Regions from separate parts of the Exiguobacterium sp. EF_C8 genome, predicted to be linked through region 2. Evidence: riboswitches for the same ligand, from Rfam matches in the RefSeq annotation. Region 2 holds a riboswitch; the other holds the start of a gene.
The links. A riboswitch is a leader RNA that binds a small molecule or an ion and turns the genes downstream of it on or off. The one in region 2 is predicted to bind lysine.

Region 1 (9,091 bases), 280 kb from region 2:
CATCTTGTCGTACTTTTCCTGACGTGCTTTCTCATCGAGCTGACGGATTTCATGATCATAGAAATCAAGTACCTTTGCAATCGTCATCTGTCGAATCTCTTCATACACGGGCTGAAACATCTGATCCTCTCCTTTCCATTTGAAAAAAAGAGCAGTCAAAACGAAATCGTTTGACTGCTCCCTACATGTTACTCGAAATGTTTTTTATATTCCCCGTATCCTGCCGAATCAAGCTCTTCTACCGGAATAAATCGTAACGCTGCTGAGTTGATACAATAGCGTAGACCACCAAGCTCTGTCGGACCATCATCGAAAATGTGACCAAGATGACTATCTGCATTCGCAGAACGTACTTCCGTCCGCGTCATCCCATGACTCGTGTCGAGTTCGACTTCCATCTTGTCTTCTGAGATCGGTTTAGCGAAGCTCGGCCAACCGCAGTTTGACTGGAATTTATCTTTTGATGTGAAGAGTGGTGTACCATCGACGATATCGACATAAAGACCTGGACGTTCTTCATCCCAGTACTCGTTACGAAAAGCGGGTTCTGTCCCGTTCTCTTGTGTGACTTTATACTGAATCGGTGTCAGGCGCTCTTTTAGTTCTTTTTCCTTACCATGATCCTTCCACGCTTCCTTAACGAATTTCGCGCGACCTGAGCCGACGCTATACATCTGATAACGGAACGGATTCTTTTTATAATAATCTTGGTGATATTCTTCTGCTGGCCAAAACGGCTTTTCCGGACGAATCTCTACTGCGACCGGACGCGAGAAACGTCCTGATGCGTCAAGCTCTGCTTTCGAACGTTCAGCTGCTTCACGCTGCGCTTCATCGACATAAAAAATAGCCGGCTGATATGATTCACCACGGTCATTGAATTGACCACCGCCATCTGTCGGGTCGATTTGACGCCAGAAGATATCGAGTAATTCTTCATACGTAATGACGGACGGATCGTACGTGACTTCAACCGCCTCCAAGTGACCTGTCGTTTCCGAACAGACCTCTTTATAAGTCGGGTTCTCTGTATGACCACCGGTATATCCTGAAATGACCTGCTCTACCCCATCATATTTATGGAATGGCTTGACCATGCACCAGAAACAACCACCTGCAAATATTGCTTTTGCCATCTATCTTCCCCTCCTCTGTATGTCTCTATTTTACCGCGTTCAGAGAATGGACTCGACTTTCCTGCTCATTCAATCCTCTGGATTCGTTTTTAGGCGACGCATGACGAAGTAAATTGCCGCGAAGACAAGAAGAAGTCCTCCAAGCGAGTACCAGATGTTATTCAAACGATAAATCATTTGGTACAAGGCAAGCGTCACAAGCAATAATGCGATCGGTAAGAAGGCACGCTTAAAGTGGTACCAGTAATTCACGAAGATCGCCTCCTGTTTTTCTTTCATCTTACCCGATATGTCATACCTTCTGCGAGAGGATTATTCAGCTTGACGGTACTCTTCTTCGAGATAGGTCCGGTACTTCGCTTCCCAAGCATTTAGCGACACACGCCATAATATGATCGTTGCAATAGCAAGCCCCAACGTAACCGGCCAAAACCAAGTTGATACGATGCCTACTGTCGAAGCTAGTCCGATCTTTGAGAACAAAACGTACGTCCAAACGATAGATGTACATAATAGGATTGAGACTGGAATCGCGAATTTCCATGGAATGAGCTCGACAGAGTGTAGTCGATTGACCTTTTTTGACTGGACTGCTGGGTAACGATACCCCATGAATACCATGAACAATACTTCAATCACGAGTAGAATACCGTACCCATGAATATAGCTAATGCCATGATCCCAACCGAACAGTTGTTTGAAACCGAAGACGAATAAGTAATATGCGAACACGTGAAAGATGATGACGATTTTCGCTGCAATCGCCGGGATTCGTTTCATGAAAATCCCCATTAATACGATAACAAGAATCGGAATGTTGAAAAATCCTGTGAATTGTCGGATTAAACTCCATAAGCCGTCCGGTGCATACATTAAGAACGGCGCAATGATGAAAGAAATCAAGGCAACGATCGTTCCAAACCATTTACTAACGCGAATCAGATGTTCATCACTTGCCTCTTTCGCAAACACTGGCTGATAGACATCCAGTACGAAAAGTGTTGCAATACTGTTTAAAAGCGAGTTAAACGAACTGAAGACGGCTCCGAGTAAGACAGCTAAGAAAAATCCCATCATCGAGACTGGCAGCAATTCTGTAATCAGTCGAGGATATGATAAATCACCGCTCGTCAGTGTATTTCCATACAAGTGATAAGCAATGATTCCAGGAATCAGCATGAAGACTGGAACTAACAACTTCAAAAATCCTGTCATTAAGACTCCTTTTTGACCTTCTTTTAAATCCTTTGCGCCGAGCACACGCTGAATGACATATTGATTTAGTGACCAATAGAATAAATTTGCGAATAAGATTCCCGTAAATATCGAGAAGAACGGAACGGCATCGGTTGAGCTTCCGATTGCGTTCAGCTTCTCCGGTTGCACAGTTGCAATCGTCTTCATCCCTTGAAGGAGATTCCCGTCACCAAGCGCAATAAAGCCAAGTACTGGAACTAAGAATCCAACGAAGACGAGTCCGATCCCATTCAACGTATCGGAGACAGCCACCGCACGTAGTCCTCCAAAAATCGCATAAATCGCTCCGATGATCCCGACGACCCAAACGACTAACCAGAGGGACTGCGTATAGCTGAGGCCGAACAACTCAGGGACATCGAACAACTGCAAGACAGCAATCCCACCTGAGTACAGCATTGAAGGGATCGTGACACACATATATCCGAGTAAAAAGAGTAAAACTGTCATCCGACGAACCGTCTCATCATAACGGTGACTTAAGTATTCCGGTAACGTCGAGATACCAAGTCCAAGAAACTTCGGAAGTAGATAGATGGCCATGATGATCGCAGCAAAGCCCGCTGTGACTTCCCATGCCATACTTGACATGTTTCCCATAAAGGATTGCCCATTGAGCCCAATCAGCTGCTCTGCTGATAAATTGGTCAGCAGTAACGAGCCGGCAATGAACACGCCACTTAGCCCTCGACCTGCTAAGAAGTACTCATCAACACCTTGTGTTTTCCCGCGCGTCAACCGGTACGATATGTAGGCAACGAGCAACATGAAAAATGCTGCAGAACCTAATGTAAAAAATAATTCAGATGTAGTCATGTATCTCCCTCCCTCTCTTTTTCAAAATTCCTATTCTCAAATATGTATTCATTGATTCCTTTTTTATACTTTTTCAAAACTATATTTTAGAAAACGTTTTCTTTTTTAAGAACAAAAAACCACCTTCTATAAATAGAAGGCGGCTAGTTGATTACGATTGACGTGGATGTTCTGGGAAGTCCATCTCTTCGTAACGAACAATCGACGTCCGGTTTTTGAATTTGTGTCCTAACCAGAAGGCAAGGAACAACGGAATTCCGACATATGTCGCGGCAATCCCGACCCAATCAATTTGATCAGCAAGGAATGCTGCATAGTTTTGACCAACGATGACAAGGAAACAAAGACCGAATGCAAACAGCGGACCGAACGGGAACGCTGGTGCAACGTAAGGTAAATCTTTCAACGAATGACCTTGTGCAAGGAATCCTTTACGGAAACGATAGTGACTGATCGCAATTCCGAGCCATGCGATGAATCCTGTCATACCTGAAGCATTGAGTAACCACAGGTAGACTTGTCCACCAAACATCGATGTTAAGAAACAGAGCGCACCGATTGCTCCTGTTGCAAGCAAGGCGTTACGCGGTACCCCATTTTTCGACACTTTTGCAAAGAACTTTGGTGCATCTCCTTGACGAGCAAGTGTATACAGCATCCGTGTGGAAGCATACATACCTGAGTTACCGGCAGATAGAACAGATGTCAAGATGACGGCGTTCATGAGTGCTGCCGAGAACGCAAGACCTGCTTTTTCAAAGACGAGCGTAAACGGACTAACGGCAACGTCCGTGATGTCATTGGAAACCAAGTTCGGGCTCGTATACGGAATAAGCATACCGATGACGAAAATAGCAAGGATGTAGAAGAGTAAAATGCGCCAGAAGACTTGTTTGACTGCTTTTGGAACGTTTTTTTTCGGATTTTCCGATTCACCTGCGGCAATTCCGACTAGTTCCGTTCCTTGGAAACTGAATCCAGCAACGAGGATGATCCCGATGACGGCAGGAATACCACCGACGAACGGCGCATCCCCGAGAGCAAAGTTTTTAAAGCCAACTGGTGGCTCCGATGTAAAGACACCGAAAATCATCGCAACACCGACGACTAAGAAGACGATGACAGTGACGACTTTAATCATGGCGAACCAATATTCCGCTTCCCCAAAACCTTTAACGGAGAAGTAGTTCAAGCCGATCATGAGTAAAAGGAATAAGGCACTGAAGTAAAATCCAGGAACGTCCGGGAACCAATACGTCATAACGATTTGTGCTGCAACGAGCTCAACTGCGATCGTGACCGCCCAGTTGTACCAGTAGTTCCAGCCGAGTGCAAAGCCGAATGATGGATCGACGAATTTTGTCCCGTATGTCGAGAAGGATCCGGCGACAGGCATATACGCCGCCATTTCGCCAAGACTCGTCATTAGGAAGTAGACCATCAGACCAACGATTGCATACGATAGGAGTGCACCACCTGGTCCTGCTGCTGCAACGGAAGCACCGGACGCGATGAAAAGTCCTGTTCCGATTGCCCCACCGATGGCGATCATCGACATATGACGGGCTTGTAATCCACGTTTTAATCCTTCGGCTGTCGAATCTGTTGTTTGTTTCACATCTAGTTTGTTCATTTCGTTCGCTTCTCTCTGTTTAGATTTTTTGAGAGGACACTTTTTGAATGAAAAAACAAAAAGCGCCCTCATCTTCCAGATGGAAGATGAGAACGCAACATAATAAAATGAATGCGCCTCATTCTACCGTCGTGAAAGATAGCTCTCCACAAGTAAGTGATACCCGACTTGTGACAGTATTAGACCTATTCGATCTAATCCCAATCGATCATCTTCAAAGCGATGATTGATTTCGGCAATTCTTCCTTTCAGGTCACTTCATTTGTCGCTTGACGACATCCGTAACCGTACTCTTAAGAACTGCAACCTCCATCCCACTGGTTGAGTGAGAACTGAATTAAATTAGTTATTACTACGCCATATTACACAAACCGCCACGAAATTGTCAATTGCCTTTTTTGAATCTGGGGTAGTAGATGGTAAAAATCCGATATGTTTAGTACACTAAATGATAGAAGTCCACTGAGAGAAAGGATGCTGCTTGCATGCCACAGGAACGTGATTTGCTGACTTACCGACTCGAGGAACAAATGCGTGTCATTCTTCGTACCCTGCGACGTGAACTTAATCGACTATTTGAAGGAACAGCGACCCGAAGCGAATTTTTCATCTTACGGAGTCTTTCAGAAAACGGTCCTCAGCGTCCGACACTTCTTGCGGAACAATTTGAGCTGGCGACGAGTCAAGTCACTGCTTTAACGGATAAGCTCTATAAACAAGGATATGTCACACGGACGCGTTCGACGGAAGATCGTCGCTCGATTGTCCTCGCTTTGACGGATGACGGAGAGCGTGCTTTTCGGGAACTCGAGGTCGTCCGAAGAAACTATTTACAAGATCGCTTCGGAACTTTAACAGCAGAAGAACTGGAAACGATGATTCGCGTCTTCGATAAGATTTTACTGACGATGGATGAGGATACGCTCACTTCGTCTTCATAAAAAACGGTAGATTTTCTACCGTTTTTTATGTTTTATCTAAACATTTACCTCTGTCTAACCGTTACCTAGATGAGTATACTGGAGTATATATATGGAAATCTGTTAGCTGGGGGAGTTGGGAGGATTTGTTGTCCATCATGAATCAATTCATCATTAACTTTTGTCTACTGTTCACGACGATTACTCTCTTATTCTTACCATTTCGGAATCGACCACGTATTTCGCTGAATTCCAGCTGGAGTACACGCCTCATATTGGGAACTGTCTGTGGTCTGATTGCAGTTTTGTTGATGTTTAATGGCATTCAGATCGATGTCGCCCGTGTGGATTTACGAATCATCCCAGTCGCGATCGCTATGCTATTCGGTGGTTTCCCGAGCGCCATCGTCGCCGGTATAATGATCATCGGGACACGTTACTTTTTGACACCCGTCGATCAAATGGAAGGTTTTTATCTGTCCACACTGATTATCGTCTTAATCATTACGACGATCGGAATCGTACGTCGATTCGTTCATGTCTCGACACGCCATTTTCAATTATTGGTGTCAATTGGTGTTCTCTATTCGTTACCTGCCATCTATATCCTGACAAACAGCTGGTCGACATTCTTTAAAATCTCAATCGCTTATATCTTCTTTAATCTATTAGCTGGCTTTGTTGCTTTTCGACTGCTGACGGAATTACGCCGTCACTTCGAAAACATTCAGTATCAACAAAAACTAGCGATGACGGATGCTTTGACCGGACTTGCCAATCGGCGCCGTCTCGATGATTCACTGTCACTTGTCGGTTCAACGGATCAAGGGTATTCACTTGTCTTGATTGATATCGACTTCTTCAAGCACGTCAATGATACATATGGTCATGACGCCGGGGATGATGTCCTACGTCAACTCGGCATGACACTCGCTTCCTTAACACGACCGGATGACCTCGTCGGACGGTACGGTGGTGAAGAGTTTTTGATCATTTTACCAAGCACTACAGCTAAAGAAGCTCAAAAAATCGCAGAGTTGGCTCGGATGACAGTCGCACGCAACCTGTTCCCGACGGCAGACGTACCTGATCTGCAAATCACGATTTCGCTTGGGATTGCACATTCTAGTGGTTCCCATACGTCTCTTGAAGCATTACAACAAGCAGATAAAGCGTTGTATTACTCAAAAGAAAGCGGACGAAACCGAAGTACGATTTATACGAAGGAACTTGCCTTCCGACAAGCTTGAATATGAGACACTTCCTAGCGGGAGTGTCTTTTTCTATGACCTTATTCCGTTTCTTTCGGAAAACCGATGCTTTCAACCGTTCCAAAGACGATCATCCGGCTCAATTGCTCCGCCATATATGCGGATGAATATGGCCGACCGTTTCGTAACCAGGAAATCAATAATCCTAACTGTCCACCAATGACATAGTTCAGTAACAAATCCCGATCGACGAAAGTCGCATCCTCTGCGACTTGGGATCGAAAGACGAGGCGATAATTTTCTTTCAACGTATCAAGAAAACGTGAGATGAACGTTTTGATAGGACCTTGAACGAGCATCGTTTGGTAAAACAATTCGTTTTCTTCAATGTGAATGAACAAACGAGCAAAATAACGACTGACCTGTTCGACTGTCGGAAATACGGTGCCTGTACCTGTAATCCGAATCGCTTGTTCGAGTGCCATCATCTGTTCCTCAACGATTTGGTCAAGCAAATCATATTTATCTGTGTAGTGCGCATAAAAGGTCGAGCGGTTCACACCCGCCCCATCCGTCAGCATCTTGACGGTGATGCTCGAAAAGCTATTTGTCTTCAGTAAACGAAACAATTCCATCGTAATACGGTCACGTGACCGTTTTGGTCGTGGATCACGGCTCTCTTTCATGTGCATTTCACTCCTTTTCCATCCTCTTTTTAAAAATGAATCCGTTATCATTTATTTTTCCAACATTTTGTCGGAAACTGTTGGTTGTTTGTTATCTAACTATCCATATAATTAACTATATTAATTACTCCTCCCCCCAGAGGAGTACTTTTTTTGAATCGATTGTACACAAGAAAGGATGCTAACACACCCATGAGTATGAAGAAATTACTAATCATTAATATCGTTACACTCATCGTTTTGATCGGTGGTGGAGTCGTCGGATACTACTATTACGATCAAGCAACAAGCTATGTCAAAACAGACAATGCGAAAATCGATGGCAAAATGATAACGATTGCTAGCCCAAGCGCTGGTAAATTAACGGACTGGTCTGCTAAAACAGGCGAATCGCTCGACAGCGGTGCAACACTTGGTCACATCATGACTGCGCAAGCTGGACAAAAACCAACAGATCTTTCTGTTTCGATGCCTGCGAAGGCAACGATCGTTCAGTCGATGGCGACAAAGAATGGCTTCGTCGCAGCAGGTACACCACTTGCCTATGGTTTTGACTTAAACGACCTTTGGGTCACAGCGAACATCGAAGAAACAGAAATCGATGAAATCAAAGTCGGACAAACCGTTGACGTATATGTCGACAGCTATCCTGACACGACACTTTCTGGTGAAGTGGAACAGATCGGAATGACGACAGCTTCGACGTTCTCGATGATGCCTTCTTCAAACGGAAATGCGAACTACACGAAAGTCGCACAAGTCATTCCAGTTAAAGTATCACTCTCGCAAGAAAAATCACTCGACATTCGACCTGGTATGAATGTGACCGTCCGCATTCATAAGGATTAAGGAGGGACGTTCATGTCTACTACCTTCTTGTTCGGATATAGTGCGTTCACGATTCTGATCATCATCGGCGTCAACTGGATCGCCCGCCGGAATCGTCAATCCGACATCGCACTGGCCACTGACGGACCGACACTTGAGGAGTCCCTCGAGACGGAACCGACGATGACCGTGACACCACCAGTCGCAGCACCTTCAAAACAAGTATCGACTGAAAACGTCAGTATTCCGAAAGTACTGACGGTCTTACTGATTGGTATGTTCATTGCTATTTTGAACCAAACGTTGATTAATGTCGCGTTACCGGTTCTAATCAATGACTTCAACGTGTCGACGTCCACTGCCCAGTGGTTGACGACAGGTTTCATGCTCGTCAACGGGATCTTGATTCCGATCAGTGCTTTTTTAATGCGCAGTTATACGTTCCGCCAGTTGTTCCTCGCTTCGATGACACTCTTTTTCTTCGGATCGGTCATCTGTTCGATGGCAATGAACTTCCCGGTCATGATGATCGGGCGTGTCGTTCAGGCGGCAGGTGCTGGTATCTTGATGCCACTCGGATCAAACGTCTTCATGACATTATTCC
Region 2 (9,091 bases):
ACGGATGCCAGCACCTTTATCGAAGTATTCCCCAAGCTCCCAGCAAGAGATACCGACATGAACTGTCGTATCTTTCGCCATCAATGCTTGCCATGGCGTACCGAGGAACACGAATGGACGGATATAACAAGATTCGAATCCGTTTTTCGCAACTAGATCAATCGTCGCCTGGACGAGTTCATCAACCGTATACGGAATTGTGACGTGGTAATAGGCGCAACTACGGAAAAGACGTTCAATATGTTCCTTCAATTGGAAAATCGCCGGTCCGTCCGGTGTCGCGTAGGCACGAATTCCTTCAAAGAATCCACTACCATAGTGAATCGCATGTGACATGACGCTCGTGTTCGCATCTTTCGGATCATGAAAGACTCCATCTAACCAAATTGCTTCTCCATACTGTGTATCCACTGCCATGTGTTTTCCTCCTCTTCGACGTCAATCAGAGTGAACGTAAATCATCCACCAATTGCGTCTTCTCTTCTGTTTTCGCATCTTTCTGTTTGATGACACGTGCAGGTGTTCCGGCAACGACGCTTCCAGCAGGTACGTCTTCTGTGACGACACTACCGGCAGCGACGACGGCATCTTTACCGACTTTGACGCCTTCGAGAATGACTGCATTCGCACCAATCAAGACACCGTCTTCAATGATGACAGGTGTTTTTGAAGGTGGTTCGAGGACACCCGCGACCACGGCACCTGCGCCAACATGAACGTTTTTCCCGATCGTCCCACGTGCACCGACGACAGCGTTCATATCAATCATTGTACCATCTCCGATCGATGCACCGATATTGATGATCGCACCCATCATAACGACCGCGTTGTCACCAATGACGACATGATCACGAATCCATGAACCTGGTTCGATTCGCGCATTCAAATGACGTGTATCAAGCATAGGTACCGCACTGTTGCGACGGTCATACTCCACATGAACATCCGTGATGCGATCTGAATACTTTTCTAAGAAAGTAGCCGCAAGTCCTGCATCTGCGAAGAAAATTTTTGATTCATCTGATCCGAACGCTGTAGCACCTTCGATCGTCAAGCCCGCCAAATCGCCGTTGACATAAAGTTTTACCGGTGTTTGTTTTTTTGCATCTTTAATGAATTTAGCAATTTCGTAAGCATCAGTGAGTAACATGTGAATCCTCCTGTGTGTAGAGCGTCTCCAACGTATAGAGTCCCGCTGTTTTTTGAATGAGTGCTTCAGCTGCTTTGATCGCACCAGAAGCAAATACTTTTTTCGATAGCGCTGTATGTTTGATTTCAATCAACTCGTCGACACCTGCGAATAAGACTTCGTGTTCTCCGAAGATCGTTCCACCGCGCATCGCATGCATCCCGATCTCGTTCGTCTCCCGCTTTTGCCGCGTCTGTGACCGGTCATACACAGGTGTGACGTCACGTGCCGTCTGAATCGTTTGCAGTAACAACTCGGCCGTCCCACTTGGAGCATCGACTTTTTGATTATGATGTTTCTCAAGCAATTCGATGTCATACGCCCCTGCCAGTGGCACCAGTGTCTTCAGTAGTTGCTGCACCATTGCGATACCATACGACATGTTATACGACTGGAAGATCGGAATTTCTTTTGCAGCGTTCTTGATGGACGCAAGCTCCGCTTCAGAAAAACCAGTCGTCGCGATAACGAGTGGCGTCTTTGTCGCCAGCCCGTATGCGAGTAGATCCGGTAACAAACTCGGATGCGAGAAGTCGATGATTGCATCGACCGTCTCTGCCATCTCTGTTAGCTCGGCATATGAAGCGATCGTATCGGATGACTTCGTCCGGTCAACGATCGCAACGACACTTTGTGGTGCGAGTTCGACGACGTATTGTCCTGTCGCCCCATAACCGTGTAACGCGAGTTTCATCGAACCACTCCTTTGTAAGCCCGCATCGTTTCGAGTAAGTGGGCGTGTCCCGCTTCCGATTGACGCACGAGCGGCAAGCGCGGCGCACCGACAGCAAAGCCGAGTTCTTCAAGCGATGCTTTAACTGGAATCGGATTGACATCACTGAACAAGGCACCGATGACCGGTAACAAGTCTGCCTGAATCCTGCGTGCCGTGACGAGATCTTGCGCGAGTAACGCCTCAGCAAGTGCTTGTGTCTCTGCCGGATACGGATTCGAAAGAACTGAGATGACGCCTTGTGCGCCCCACGCCATGTACGGCAGGATTTGATCATCATTTCCACAGAAGACCGCGAAGTCTTCCGGAATCGCCGCCATCAGTTCGCCCATGAAGCTGACGTCTCCACTCGCTTCCTTAAACGCTTGGATGCGTGGATGACGTGCTAACGTCACTGCGGTTTCGACTGCGATCGCAACGCCTGTCCGCGACGGAACGTTGTACAGCATGATCGGTAATTCGGTTGCATCAGCGACCGCCGTGAAGTGCGCGACGAGACCGGCTTGTGATGTTTTATTGTAGTACGGTGTGACGAGCATCGCTGCATCCGCACCAAGGCGTTCTGCGAGTAACGTCTTCTCGATTGTTACTGCCGTGTTGTTCGAACCCGTTCCGGCAATGACGGGTACTCGTCCTGCTGTGACTTGAACGGCAGTCGTCAATAGTTGTTCAAATTCCGTGTTTGTCAGTGTCGAACCTTCTCCTGTCGTCCCTCCGACGACAAGTGCCTGAATCCCTGCTGCGAGTTGTTGCTCGATCAAGCGTTCGAATACGTGTAGATCCAACTCGCCTGCTTCATTAAATGGTGTGACGAGCGCTGTACCTGCTCCTTTGAACATGAAGAACTCCTCCTTTTTTATGAATGAATCGACTGTTCGATTGCTTGGCGTGCGACTTGTACGGCGTTTGACGCGGCACCTTTTCGAATGTTGTCGGCTACACACCAGAGATGGAACGTGTTCGCGAGACTATCATCTTGTCGAATCCGACCGACGTAGACGTCGTCCGTCCCGCTTGCGTCAAGTGGCATCGGATAACGCGTATTTGCGACATCATCGATGAGGACGACGCCCGGTGCGCCTTCCAGTGCTTCACGGATCGCTTCGACCGTCGTCGGTTGTGTAAACGTGACGTTGATTGCAACCGAGTGAGAATTCGTGACTGGAACCCGTACACATGTCGCACTGACTGGTAATGCTGGAAGATTGAAGATTTTCCGTGTTTCATCAATCATCTTCTGCTCTTCTTTCGTATAGCCGTTCTCAAGGAACACATCGATATGCGGCAAGATGTTATCGTGAATCGGATGCGGATAATTGACGGGCTCTTCTCCGCGTGCCCCGCGTGCCAGATCCTCGATTCCTTTTTGACCGGAACCGGATACGGCCTGATACGTCGTATAGTTGATCCGTTCGAATCCCAGTGACTGGAGCGGTGCTAAAGCGACGACGGATTGAATCGTCGAACAGTTCGGATTTGCGATCAAGCGGTCTGTCGCTTGAATCGCTTGCGGATTGACTTCTGGCACGACGAGTGGAATCGTCTCCTGCATCCGGAAGGCACTTGAATTATCAACGACGAGTGTTCCGTTTTCAGCTAGTAATGGGGCATATTGCTCACTGATCGTTCCGCCTGCTGCGAACAACGCGACATCGATCCCGTCTTCCGTGATGTTTGGCGTCAGCGCTTGGATCGTAATATCTTCTCCCTTGAACTGCACCGTGTTCCCTGCTGAACGAGCAGAAGCGTAAGCGGACAGGCGGCTGACCGGGAAGTCCAGTTCTGCGAGTACTTGTAACATTTTTTGACCGACGGCGCCGGTTGCTCCGATGACGGCTACATGATACATGCTGTTTTCCTCCTTATAACTCGAACGCGTTTGCAATCGCTGCAACCGTCCGTTCAATGTCTGCTTGTGCAATCGTGTACGAGATGCTGATTTCTGATGTCGTGACTTGATAGAACGGGATATTCTCCGCTCGGAAGATTGCGAACAATTTCGAAGCAACACCTGTTGCATCCCGCATCCCGATTCCGACGACAGATAACTTCGCGTGCTGATCGTGGCGGTCGACCTTGACTGTCGTGAAGCGATCCATGATATCTTTCAATGCTTCGTCGAGGAACTCTTCCTCGTCGAGTGGACAAGAGAACGATAAGAAGATGTCACTGTCGAACGTCGTTTGACTGATCATGTCGATATTGACGTGACGGTTCGATAAGAGTTCGAAGATATCGGCTACTGCTGCATTCGTTTGCGGTACGTGTTTGATTGATACCGTCAAGACGTTCTTCGTCACACTGACACTCGTCACCGCTTTTTGTTCCATTGTTTCCGTCGCTTCCATGATCCATGTTCCCCTTTTCGATTCAAGTGTTTTCCCGACGAAGATGTGTACGCCGTATTTTTTTCCTAGTTCGACACTTCGCATTTCCATGACCTTCGACCCGAGGGCGCTCATTTCCATCATCTCATCATACGAGATATGTGGAATCGGTTGAGCGGCGGCATGGATTCGCGGATCAGCTGTATAGACACCGTCGACATCGGTATAGATTTCGCACCGTTTATCAAGGACTGCCGCAAGGGCAACTGCCGTTGTATCCGACCCACCCCGTCCGAGTGTCGTGACATCACCGAGTTCGTTGACACCTTGGAATCCGGCGACGATGACGACATCGTACGTTTCGAGTTTTTGTCGTAACAGATCTCCATCGATCTGTTTGATCTTACTTTTCGTATGCACGCCCATCGTGCTGATTCCTGCTTGAGCGCCTGTTTGCGATAACGCTTTGACACCGAGCGAGTTGAGGGCGATGCTGAGTAATGAAATCGTCTGTTCTTCTCCGATGGCAAGCAGTCGATCGAGTTCTCTTCGCTCGGGGCGATCCGTGATGGCTTGCGCCTGAGCGATCAAAGAATCTGTCATCTTGCCCATCGCCGAAACGACGACGACGAGTTTTTCACCTTCGGCTGCGCGACTCTTCAAATAATTCGCAATAGACTGAATCTGTTCGACAGTCGCAACCGAGCTTCCACCAAATTTAAGTACAGTTGTCACAATCCTATCTCCTTTGTCCCGATACAGAAAAAAACGACGGGCCGGTAGGAGCGTTCCTACGGCCCGTCGTTATCACGATCGGACAAACGAAGACAAAGTCATTCGTTCTTTTACGTAAGATAGCGCTCCGAAACATCGGTTTCGGCAGTACAACGGATCTTAACCGTTGTACCAGCAAACAAGAAGAAGCATCTTCTCGTTCACTTCGGCGGACTTCCCCTTTCACATCATTCGGCATGCTTGCCTTCAAGAATGATGCTACTCATGTCATCCGCGCCTCTATCTGTCGGTTGTTAGTTACAGTTATAGCAGACATCTTTTGTTAAATCCAGTCATTTGACTGTTTTTTTTCAAAATTCGTCAATTCGCAAGATGCTGTTTCGCGAGTTCGAGTTGCTCCGACACGGCAGCAAACCCTGTCCCGCCGTAGCTAGTCCGGCGTGCTACTGCTTGAACCGGATCGAGGAGCGGATAGACGTCTTCTGTGATATCAGGATGGAACGTTTGATACGTCTCGAGGTTCAAATCCTTCAGGAAACAACCGTTCTGCACACAGTAAAGGACGGCTTTGCCGACGATTTCATGCGCTTCCCGGAACGGTATGCCTTTCGTTACAAGGTAGTCAGCGAGTTCCGTTGCATTCGAGAAGTCTTGCATTGTCGCCTTCTTGAGCGCTTCGGTCTTAAACGTCGCAGATTCAATCATTCCGGTGAAGATTTGAACGGACTTGAGAACGGTATCTGCTGTATCGAAGACCCCTTCCTTATCCTCTTGCATGTCTTTGTTGTAAGCGAGTGGTAATGCCTTCATCGTCGTCAAGAAGCCCATCAGGTTGCCGTAGACGCGACCTGTTTTTCCACGAATCAATTCAGCAAAATCAGGGTTTTTCTTTTGTGGCATCATGCTCGAACCTGTCGAGAAGGCGTCAGACAACTCGATGAAGCCGAATTCTTGCGACGCCCAGATGATGATTTCTTCACAAAAACGTGAGAGATGCATCATGACGGTCGAGGCGATTCCGAGATATTCAATGACGAAGTCGCGATCGGAGACAGCATCGAGACTGTTCGGATAGACCGACTCAAAACCGAGCAACTCGGCAGAACGGAAACGGTCGATCGGGAACGTGGTCCCCGCGAGCGCGCCTGCCCCGAGTGGTGATTTCCGGATCCGTTTTTGATTGTCCGTCAACCGTTCGACATCACGTTCGAACATCCAGAAATAAGCGAGCAAGTGATGCGCAAGCGAGATTGGTTGTGCCCGTTGCAAATGCGTATACCCCGGCATAACCGTCTCGATATGTTGCTCAGCTTGTTCCGTAATGACCGATTGGAGCTCGCGTAATGCCGTCGTCAACGCTTCGACATGCTGCTCCATCCATAGATGTAAATCGGTTGCGACTTGATCGTTTCGGCTCCGTGCCGTATGCAGTTTCCCTGCAACTGGACCGATCTGTTCCGTCAACAAACGCTCAAGATTCATATGAATGTCTTCGTCCGCTAATGTGTAGGAATGGTCCTTTAACGTCGCTTCGAGTTGCTTTAATCCTTGCTGGATTTGTGTCCACTCATCTTGAGCGAGAATCCCTTGTTCAAATAACATCTGTGCATGTGCGAGACTGCCTTTCAAATCAACGCTTGCTAATTTTTGATCGAACGTGATTGATGCTCCGAAGGCTTCCGCTTGAGCGGAAGCACTTTCCGTAAAACGTCCACCCCAGAGTTTGGTCATTTCGTTACACCCGCCTGACGATGTACACTCGCATGCGTTGAAACGGCAAGACCGTGTAATTTGATGAAGCCTTTTGCTGCTTCATGATCGAATGCATCTTCTTTCGTGTACGTCGCAAGTTTCTCATCATAAAGCGAGACAGCCGACTGACGACCTGTGACAGTTGCATTTCCTTTGAACAGTTTAACGCGAACTTCTCCTGTGACGTCCTGTTGTGTCGCCGTCAAGAAAGCTTTCAATCCTTTCGTCAATGGCGCATGGAAGAGACCGTTGTAGATCGTTTCTGCATATTGTTTGCTGAGTAATGGTTTGAAATGCGCGACGTCCTTCGTCAATGTAATAGTCTCGAGTGCAGCGTGCGCTTTGAGTAAAACAGTTGCGCCTGGGCACTCATAGACTTCCCGCGATTTGATACCGACGAGACGGTTCTCGACGTGGTCGATCCGTCCGACCCCATGTGCTCCAGCGATGATGTTCAGTTCCGTAATCAGTTTCGCTAATGGATACTTCGTCCCGTTGATAGAAACTGGAACACCTGCTTCAAAGCCGATAATGACTTCTTCTGCCTGATCCGGAGCGTCTTCTGGTGCTACCGTCAACGCATATGCGTCTTGTGGTGGTTCTGTCCATGGATTTTCTAGGACGCCACATTCATTACTCCGTCCCCAAAGGTTCATGTCGATCGAGTATGGGCTGTCGAGGTTGATCGGGATTGGCACATTGTTTTCTTTCGCGTAGGCGATCTCTTCTTCCCGTGACCATTTCCATTCCCGAACCGGTGCGATGACTTCGAGTGACGGATCAAGTGCCGCGACCGAAACTTCGAACCGGACCTGGTCGTTCCCTTTTCCGGTACATCCGTGTGCGACCGCCGTCGCACCATGCTGATGTGCGACTTCGACGAGCTTTTCTGCGATCAATGGACGCGAAAGCGCTGAGATCAACGGATAGGCATTTTCGTAATGGGCGCCATATTGAAGTGCTGGCAAGACAAAGTCTTGTGCGAATTCTTCTTTGACATCGAGAACGATTGATTCGATCGCACCGACGAGGAGTGCTTTTTCCTTGATGACGGATAAATCTTTTCCTTCTCCGACATCCATGCATAAGGCAATGACATCATAGTCCTTGCTCAACCATTTGATGGCTACTGATGTATCGAGTCCCCCAGAGTACGCTAAGATTAATTTTTGTTTTGACATGTATAATTCCCTCCTGGTTTTTAATTCATTTGTCTGTATAAAAATTCATTATGAATTATATATATACATAGAAAACAAAAAAAAGAAACCCTTTTTGCAGGATTTCTTTCAAAATAACTTACATTTTCTTCTCCATCGTCCGGTGTGGAATGCCCGCATCGTCGAATTCATCGGAGACGATCGTATACCCAAGACCTTGATAAAACGGGATGGCTTGGACTTGTGCACCGAGTGTCAGCAGTTGTTTTCCTTCACGTCGCGCGATACGTTCCATCGCCTGCATCAACTCACCACCGTATCCTTTTCCTCGGGCTGTCGACAGCGTCGCCACACGTTCCACCTTCATCCGTTGGTCGTCATATGGACGTGTGCGACCCGTTGCAACCGGTCGACTCTGTTCATCGAGGACAAGCAGATGAATCGCTGTTTCATCATGTGTATCGTATTCAAGATGACGTGGTACGCCTTGTTCCTCGACAAAGACACGCTCCCGGATCATCCGAACGGCTTGTTGTTGTTCTGCTGTACGTACTTGAATGACTGTCATGAGTGATATTCCTCCCGTAATCGATCGACATATGCCATCGCATCATCCCGATTCGTAAATTGTGCTTGTGCCTGAACTGCACTTCCTCCACCTCGTCCATTGAATGCTTGGACATGCGCTTTAGCGAACTTCCCAAGATGGGGTTCCCCTGGACTACTCATCAGTAGTTTGTTTGTCGTCGCATTCCAGACGACGCCGACGCGTCCCGCTTCTTGGATCGCTTTAGCGAGTTGCTCGGACGTTTTGATTTCTTCATTCAGATGTTCAAATACCAGAATGCCTTCTTGTTGTTCTAAAGCTTGAGTGAGCGTGAATGTTGCAAGTTGTTCCTGGGCGTGTTCGACCTGTTTCGTTAAGCGTTTCTGTTCTTCTTGTAACGCTTGAACGGCTTCTAGCATTTGAACCGGCTTGACTGACAAAGCTTGCGCCGCTTCCCGTAAGACTCGTCGTTCTGACTGAATGAGTTGGTATGCCCGTTCCTTTGCGACATAGGATAGACGAATGTTCCCACGAATCCGTTCGACCCCAGTAAAGAGAATCAACTCGAGCTGTGCCGTCGAATCGAGATGCGTCCCACCACAGGCACTATAATCAAGTGTGCCGATTTGAACGACACGAATTCGTCCT

Region 1: linked by a shared signal. The riboswitch ahead of ACY2IG_RS01450 (amino acid permease) and the one ahead of ACY2IG_RS02810 (aspartate kinase) in region 2 are both predicted to bind lysine.

Annotation. Positions count from the first base shown of each region.
Region 1 is NZ_CM143264.1:244,159-253,249, reverse strand. Features, by position in the region: gene ACY2IG_RS01470 (DUF2252 domain-containing protein) at 1-120, opposite strand, end outside; gene msrA (peptide-methionine (S)-S-oxide reductase MsrA) at 189-1,136, opposite strand; gene ACY2IG_RS01460 (hypothetical protein) at 1,206-1,388, opposite strand; gene ACY2IG_RS01455 (solute:sodium symporter family transporter) at 1,449-3,209, opposite strand; gene ACY2IG_RS01450 (amino acid permease) at 3,361-4,842, opposite strand; lysine riboswitch at 4,974-5,162, opposite strand; gene ACY2IG_RS01445 (MarR family winged helix-turn-helix transcriptional regulator) at 5,328-5,783, shown strand; gene ACY2IG_RS01440 (diguanylate cyclase) at 5,921-7,012, shown strand; gene ACY2IG_RS01435 (TetR/AcrR family transcriptional regulator) at 7,054-7,659, opposite strand; gene ACY2IG_RS01430 (HlyD family secretion protein) at 7,852-8,508, shown strand; gene ACY2IG_RS01425 (DHA2 family efflux MFS transporter permease subunit) at 8,521-9,091, shown strand, end outside.
Region 2 is NZ_CM143264.1:527,238-536,328, reverse strand. Features, by position in the region: gene ACY2IG_RS02835 (branched-chain amino acid transaminase) at 1-417, opposite strand, end outside; gene dapD (2,3,4,5-tetrahydropyridine-2,6-dicarboxylate N-acetyltransferase) at 443-1,150, opposite strand; gene dapB (4-hydroxy-tetrahydrodipicolinate reductase) at 1,137-1,883, opposite strand; gene dapA (4-hydroxy-tetrahydrodipicolinate synthase) at 1,880-2,761, opposite strand; gene ACY2IG_RS02815 (aspartate-semialdehyde dehydrogenase) at 2,779-3,771, opposite strand; gene ACY2IG_RS02810 (aspartate kinase) at 3,785-4,984, opposite strand; lysine riboswitch at 5,097-5,274, opposite strand; gene argH (argininosuccinate lyase) at 5,345-6,715, opposite strand; gene ACY2IG_RS02800 (argininosuccinate synthase) at 6,712-7,917, opposite strand; gene ACY2IG_RS02795 (GNAT family N-acetyltransferase) at 8,036-8,464, opposite strand; gene ACY2IG_RS02790 (alanyl-tRNA editing protein) at 8,461-9,091, opposite strand, start outside.